Longibacter salinarum: one gene and its partner. The protein of the gene in region 1 interacts with the protein of each later gene in a pairwise test. Links are inferred from orthologs where the notes say so. Each region holds a gene or a part of one and is shown in the gene's direction. Other genes may lie near its edges.

Region 1 (4,104 bases):
CCGGTGCGCGTGCCCTGGATCGTCGCGCGCCTCGACACCATCGCCCCGGAGCTCCAGCGTGTGCAACCGCGATCCAACCGGCGACTCACGCTTCGCTTCAGTGAGCCCGTTCAACCATCGCTGGACCCGTCCGATTATCCGCTGATCGATTCTCTGCGCGATCAAGAACAGTCGATTGAGTCGGTTTACGCACGCGATATCCCGTCTACCGAAGTCAACCTTCTCATGACGGCTGCGATGGAGGAAGGGCGCCACCGGTTGTCGATTGCCGACAGTGTGATCAAGGACACCCTCGGTACCGCGCTCCCGGATACCACCGTCGGGTTTGCGGCGACTACGCTGGCGGATACGGTCACAACCCGATTTCTCGAGTTCCTGCCAGCTGACGCGACCCCGGACTCGACCGGGGCCGTGCCGCTTCTGCCGCCGGATCAACCCGGCGTCCAGTTCAACCAACCGGTCGGTAGCTCGCGCTTCGGAACGGCCATCGCGGCCCGCGACACGCTCGGCCAACCGCGAACGCTTACAGCGACGACCGCCGACGGCACGGACTACCGATTCACGTTTGAGCCACCGCTCTCACCAGGCACGACGCTGGAGGTTGCCGTGGACGATGGCCCATTTGCCGGAGCGGATACCACCTACACGCGGCGCTTTCGGCGCGTCACGTCGAAGGTGCTCGGCGAACTCGAAGGGCAGGCCATCACCGTGGACACATCCGACGCACCGCCGGCGGACACGACAGCGGCAGACTCGCTAGCTGGGGCGACGGACGCTGCCGCAGATTCGGCTCGGGTGGACACCGTGCAGGTGGACACAACCGTTGCGGATTCCGTCCAAGCGGACACCACCCAGACGGATTCACTCCGACAACCACCGAGCGAAGAGCCCAAACTTCGTATTCGCTACCAGCCGGTCGACAGCAGCCGACTTGCGGGTTCCGTGATTGTCGAGCTGTACGCCACATCAAGCTCCATTCCAGTGGATAGGCGAACGGAAGTCGTAGGAGCCGACACAACATTCGTCTTCGATATGCTCCCGGAGGGGAGCTACCGCTTCCGTGCCTTCCTCGATAGAAACGGCAACGGCCGATGGGATCCCGGGCGCCTTCTTCCGTACAAACCGGCGGAGCCCGTTACGTGGACCGAACAACCCACCGAAAGTCGTCCTCGTTGGACAACTGTTCTGCCGGCGCCACTCCGGATCCCTGTCCTCGCCCGGCCGATCCGCATCGAGAACCTTGCCGAATCGCCATAGGACTCGGCGTCCGCTTATCTCACCTGACCCGCATTTCCACGATGCCCGACCGATGCTTGCCGCGCGATGTGCTCCTCACGGCTGATGCCATGCGTAAGGCTGACCGAACCACGATCGAGGACTTCGGCCTGCCTGGCTTTACGCTGATGGAAACGGCGGGACGTGGGGCCACATCGGCCATCCTCCGTCGCTACGGCCCGGCCGAAACGATTCGTGCGTTCATCATCTGCGGGAAAGGGAATAACGGGGGTGACGGCCTCGTGGTGGCGCGTCATCTCGCCGAGCGCGGAGCACGGGTCCACGTCGCGTGCACCGCACCGCCTGAGGATCTGCGCGACGATCCGGCGCACAATCTCGAACTGCTACAGTCGCTCGCTAACTCCCCCGGCAGCGCCGCCGACAACCTGACACTCTCAACCTGCGATCGTGTCGAGGCTCTGGAGGCGCAGGCGGCTGCGGTCCAACCTAGCCTGTACGTCGACGCGATGCTCGGAACGGGGCTGACGAGCGAGGTGCGCGAGCCATTGCGCGGTATGGTCGAGTGGCTGAATGGGCAGGAGGAGAAAGTTACAGCGCTTGATATACCCACCGGTTTGCACAGCGACACGGGCGCAGCGCTCGGCGTCTGCGTTCGGGCCGATCAAACGGCAACGATGGCGTCGATGAAGGCCGGGCTGGTCGTCGGAGATGGAGCACAATATGCGGGCGAGATCGACATCGTCGACATCGGGATGCCGCGGTACATACTCAGTCGCGTGTCCCGTGATGCCGGCTGCGCGTTTCGGACATCGGACGAGGATCTCTGCCGGTGGTGGCCGGAACGAGCCAACGACGCCCACAAATATTCGGTTGGCATGACGGTCGTCGTCGGCGGGGCTCCTGGATACATCGGAGCGCCGGTCATGGCGTCTCGTGCCGCTGCCCGTGCCGGGTCAGGGTACGTCGCGTGTGCTTGCCCGGAGTCGATCGAGTCGACGCTCGCGCAGAAAATGACCTCCATCCCGACGCTTGCGCTGCCGGAGTGGGAGGACGGGCTGGCTCCAGACATTCACGACACGCTATCGGATCGTCTTGACAAGGCACGCGCTCTTCTCGTCGGACCCGGACTCGGTCGCAAATCGATGACGCAGTCTTCGATTTGCGATTTCCTTTCTGAAACAGACCTTCCCGCGGTGATCGATGCCGACGGCCTGAATGCGATTGCCGGCGTCCTCGGGGCGGAGGACGGTAATCTGGAGCCGAACGGCCGATGGATTCTCACGCCCCATGCCGGCGAGTTCAAGCGGCTGGCGGGAGAAGACGTGGACTTTTCCGACCGAATCGGAGTCGCTCAGGCGTACGCGAAGCGATGGAATGTCGTGTTGCTGCTGAAAGGGCACCCGAGCGTAGTCGCTTCGCCGGACGGGACGACCTTCGTCGGGGGCGCCGGCGGGCCGTCGCTTGCCGTCGCGGGAACGGGAGACGTGCTGGCGGGGCTCTGCGCCGGCTTCCTCGCGCAGGGACTCCAGCCGATTCACGCCGCTGCCGCCGGAATGCACCTCGGGGGCGCGGCCGCCGACCGGTACGCCACCCACTCGGATGCCCGCACGATGCAAGCCACGGATGTGCTCGACGAGGTGGCGAAAGCGGCGTACGAAATCTGCGGCACATCGAAGGCGAGCAGGTGACGTAACCTCTAGACGGACCTCGGTGGCTCTGTCACTCCGTCTAACGTGATAGCGGACGAGATGCCGGTCCGGTATCAACGATGTAGACAAGCCCGTTGACACGGTGTCTGCCCTATTTTTCTTCTGATGAAGCGCAACCGCATGAACTGGCTTTCTCGCCTCCTTCGATCTCTCGACACCCGTCATTACCTCATTCTGGCGGCGCTGTGGACGGCGGGCATTATTGTCGCGCTGACGATCCCGGCGCCCGGTTTACCGAAGGTCGATCCATCGTTGACGCTGGATAAATTTGCACATGTCATCCTGTTTGGCGGACTCGCGATCTTTTGGATGCGTGCCCTGAGGCCGGACGAGCCACGCGTGCCGTGGACCATTCCGTGGCGACGGGTACGCAATCTCTTTCTTGGAGGACTTTTGTTCGCAGTTGGGAGTGAGTTTTACCAGCTGATCATTCCGTTCAAGCGATCTGCCGATCCGTACGATGCTCTCGCAGATGTCGTCGGCCTGGTCCTTGGCCTCGGCACTTACCTTCTATACCGCTCGCGCACGGTCGAATCCAACGAAGAACCGGCTGCCAGAGAGGGCTGAGGCAGATATTGTTACGAACACCTACTTCACTTGATCTACACAAACCTGTTGGGGACATTGAATCTCGATTTGTGAAGAGACGGCGAACGATTGTTTCCGTTCATAGATTTCAGTGTCCTTATGCCTGTTTCGAAAAAAGCTGGTTCGACGTGGCGTCGTGACTATTCCCTCCACATGGCCACGGGAGCTGTGCTTTCACTCTCCTTCGTCTTGGTCGCAGCGAGCCTGAGTTTTTATCGGTCGGAGCCCGCCACCCCGACCCCGCCTCCACCGGAGACTGTGGACCTCAAGCACCTCCCGCCTCCTACGAAAGATGCCACGCCCCCGCCGCCGGCCCGACCCATGGTGCCGCAGGTCGTCCCAGACGAAAGGATCATTGGTCCCGAAAAGGTCGAATGGGACAAACTGATTTTAGAAGATGAGCCGCCGGTGACGTCGCCGACGCCTCCGGACGTGCGGGAGGACCGGTCTGAAGGCGAACCGTTCGTCGTCGTGGAGCAGATGCCGAAGCCGAAGGGCGGGATGAAGTCGCTCTACGAGAATCTCGAGTATCCCGAGCGTGCCCAGCGTGCGGGAGTCGAGGGAAAAGTGT
Region 2 (3,597 bases), on another replicon or contig:
ATAAGGGGTGGAAGCAAGGAGGGAGCGGCGCGAGGAGGTGGGGGCTAAACGCGTTCGATCAGCATAGCGTGGCCCTGTCCACCTGCGGCGCACGCGGCGACGAGTGCCCACCGGCCATCCTCTTCATGGAGTCGGTTCGCAGCGGTGGTGACGAGCCGCACGCCGGTCGCACCGAACGGGTGGCCGAGCGAGAGGGAGCCGCCCCGTGTGTTGAGTTTATCCATATCCACGTCGCCGACCGCGGACGTCCGGTTGAGTTTCTCTTCTGCAAACGTGTCGGAGCGCAGGGCTTCGAGCACGGCGAGCACCTGTCCGGCAAATGCTTCGTGGAGCTCGATGACGTCGATATCGTCGAGCGTTAAGCCTGCTTCGTCCAGCACCATTGGGATGGCGTACGCTGGGCCGAGAAGCAATTCGGCGCCCGGATCCTGCGCGACGAAAGCGTAGTCGCGAAGAGTCGCGATGGGCTCATGTCCATCAGCGTCAGCCCGCGCCTGGCTCATAATGAGCGCGGCGGAGGCGCCGTCCGTAAGCGCCGACGAGTTGCCGGCTGTAACGGTACCGTACGGCTTAATGAACGCCGGCGATAGGTTCTCCAGCTTTTCGAGCGTCGTATTGGGCCGCACGACGTTGTCGTGGGCGACCACGTCGAAATCCGGAGGGACTGTGGCCGGGACCAGCTCTTTGGCGAGTCGACCGTCCTCCTGAGCGGCGGCCGCTCGATGGTGGGAGAGGAGAGCGTATTCGTCCTGATCTTCCCGACTGACGCCGAACATGGCCGCAAGCTTATCGGCACTCTCTCCCATCACCTCGCCGGTTGAGAACTCTGCAATAGACGGCGCCTCTGGGACGAGGTCCGACGGTCCGAGCCCTTTCACCAGGTCGAGGTAGTCGCCGGGTCCTTTCGCCTTGCGGGCTTCGAACAGCCGCTTCCGGACGCTTCGCTTGACGCGGATCGGCGGGTCCGACATGGTTTCTGTGCCCCCGGCAATGATCGTATCGGCGAGTCCGCCGCGGATCAGGTCGACGCCGCTGGTCACGGCCTGATTGCTTGAGATACAGGCCATCGTCACGGTGAACGCGGGAATATGCTTCGGAAAGCCGGCGCCGAGGGCGGCTTCGCGAGCCACGTTGCTCGTTTCCACATCCTGAATGACGCAGCCCATCACGATGCGGTCGACGACATCCTTGTCGACGCCGGTCCGCATCAACAGTCCTTTGAGTGCCATTCGGCCCATGTCGTAGGCCATCAGGTCGGTATATGCTGTGCCGGCCCGCTGGAAGGGGATACGGCATCCGTCAATCAGTACGGGAGTACGGGAGCCGGCGCCGGAAACGCCATTCATGGATCGGCTCATGGCCGCAGGGGAGTTTGGGAAGGACGCAGACGAGAGAAGGTCGACGCGGTGCCCTTGAAAGCGCTACCGCGATTGGATCAGTAGACCAGGCGTCGATGGTAAAGGTCGATGAGAACCCACCGGTCTGGACGCGTTATGGTAGTGCTTAACGGTGTTAAGTTCAACCGATGAGTCGCATATGCCAGGTTTTCCCGGGTACCAATGCTGATATGAATCGATTTATAACGGACGTTGGTGCGAGGCGTGGTGTTCACTTCACTTACAATTCCGTCCCGACGGGAAACTAGACCGTGTCTCCGTCAATGCAACTCTCGTCCTTGTACCTGCTATTCACTTGATCCGACGCTCCATGGCCGACGCCGACACCTCTACCATCATTGGGCGCAATCCCGTTCGGGAAGCGCTGGAGCGAGCCGATCAGGGAATCGAAAAAGTCATGCTGGCGCAGGGCGCGTCCGGCGAAGCGATCGGAGCCATTCGGAGCGCGGCGAAGGAGCGTGGCGTGCCCGTGCAGTACGTACCGGAGGCACGTCTCAACCATGAGTCACAGGGAGCGGTGCACCAGGGCGTTGTCGCGATCGCGAGCCCCATCACGTACTCCTCTGTTCATGACTTGCTGACGGAGGTTGCGCCGACGTGGGCGGACGTTCAGGATCGGAAGCCCCTCCTTCTGGTGATTGATCGCGTCACCGACACACGAAACTTCGGCGCGATCTTGCGCAGTGCCGTTGCCGCGGGCGTGGACGGCGTCATCGTTCCTCAGTCTTCGATGGCCCCGCTCAACGCTGCTGCGATCAAGGCCAGCGCGGGTACGGCCACGCGGATTCCGATCGCTCGGGCGGCGAACCTCCCGACGGTCCTGCAGCAACTCAAGGAGCGAGGCTACTGGGTCTGCGGTGCGGAGGGTACGTCCGAGACGACCGTGTGGGATGTGGACTTCGACCGCGCAATGGCCGTTGTGCTCGGAAGCGAGGGAGAAGGGTTGGCTTCCGATGTCGCTGCGGCATGCGACGAGCTGGCGTCGATTCCGATGCGGGGCCCGGCGGAGAGCCTCAACGTGTCCGTGGCCGCGGGCATCTTCCTGCTCACAGCCGCTCGTCCGCGCCTTTCGTAACGGATGCGGCCGAGAGTTGAGAGGTATTGCCGGCTCCAGAAACGCAGTCGCGTTCGCCGTTTATCGGTGACGTTTCTTCTTCGGATGCCGATGCGTCTACATCTGAGGGCCTCTGTTGAAATAGCCGGGTGAAGCTGCCACCCTGGTGCACGAGAGCGAGCAGTCCGGCGATGGTGTAGAATACGAGCTGCGCCGCGTGCGTCAGGACCGCGTACGAGGCGGATGAGCCCTCGGGCATGCTGTACAGCAGAACGAGCGCCTGGATCGTCACATAGTGGTACGAGCCGATGCCCCCGGGGGACGGCACGAGAAGGCCGAGCGACCCAATGGCCATCAAAATCCAGGCGTCGACCAGGCTGATGTCGTATGGACCCGCGAGGCCAAGCATGCGAAAGGGGATGTACGCCATCAGTAGATAACCTCCCCACATCCCGATTGTCGTCCAGACGATCGTCCACCTACGAGGGGAGCGGCGAAGCGTCATGAAGCCGTCCTTGAAGGACACCAGTGCAGGCTGCAGCGTACTGGTCCACATCTGACGCAACGCCGACTGCTCGTTTTGGAATAGGCGCCAGAGGAGGCCGGCGATACCTGCGACGACGGCAATGCCGGCGAGAATCCAGAGTGCAAGTGAAAGGGCCGGTAACGCCTCCAGGCGGGCGAGGACGGGGTCGACGAACGTCTGGCGCACGACGGGCATACGGTCGATGAGGAGAATGCCCGAGCTAAGAATGGCAAATCCAAGCACCGCGGTGTCGAACACGCGTTCGACCACGACGGTGCCGAAGACGGAGCTGAAGCGAAGCCTTGACTGCGTGGACATATTTGCCGTTCGAGCAAATTCACCCATGCGCGGCGCCGCGTAGTTGACCATGTACCCGATCATGACGGACGCGAACGAATCCGACAATTTCGGTTCGGGCGGACGCTCCGTGTCGGAACGGGCGGTTTCACTCGGGAGCGCCTCCAGCAGTACCTGCCAGCGCCAGGCGCGCATCCAGTTGGCTACGATCACAAGCACGACGAGAACCGGTACCCACCGGTAGTTGGCTTGCCGGAACGCCCGCGTGATGGTGTCGACGTCAATGCCTCGAAACGCGAGATAGAGGAGACCGGCGGCAAGAA

What was found. The genes of interacting proteins can lie anywhere in the genome.
Region 2: the proteins of CRI94_RS10555 (region 1) and rlmB interact in binary tests that used the Escherichia coli proteins (3 or more experiments, as listed by UniProt). The link is inferred for Longibacter salinarum from one-to-one orthologs.

What each region holds. Positions count from the first base shown.
Region 1 is NZ_PDEQ01000005.1:97,146-101,249, reverse strand. What follows is about bases 699-3,611. They hold CRI94_RS10555 (NAD(P)H-hydrate dehydratase), read left to right. Parts: upstream 699-1,298; coding sequence 1,299-2,924; downstream 2,925-3,611. Other genes in these bases: CRI94_RS10550 (VanZ family protein), read left to right, coding at 3,066-3,512; CRI94_RS10560 (Ig-like domain-containing protein), read left to right, coding at 699-1,257. In the rest of the region: more of CRI94_RS10560, read left to right, coding at 1-698; CRI94_RS10545 (energy transducer TonB), read left to right, coding at 3,633-4,104. UniProt on the Escherichia coli protein: Bifunctional enzyme that catalyzes the epimerization of the S- and R-forms of NAD(P)HX and the dehydration of the S-form of NAD(P)HX at the expense of ADP, which is converted to AMP.
Region 2 is NZ_PDEQ01000001.1:701,976-705,572, reverse strand. Bases 611-3,589 are described here. They hold rlmB (23S rRNA (guanosine(2251)-2'-O)-methyltransferase RlmB), read left to right. Parts: upstream 611-1,707; coding sequence 1,708-2,472; downstream 2,473-3,589. Other genes in these bases: CRI94_RS02840 (lysylphosphatidylglycerol synthase transmembrane domain-containing protein), read right to left, coding at 2,444-3,589; CRI94_RS02850 (acetyl-CoA C-acyltransferase), read right to left, coding at 611-1,358. Also shown: more of CRI94_RS02850, read right to left, coding at 45-610; more of CRI94_RS02840, read right to left, coding at 3,590-3,597. UniProt on the Escherichia coli protein: Specifically methylates the ribose of guanosine 2251 in 23S rRNA.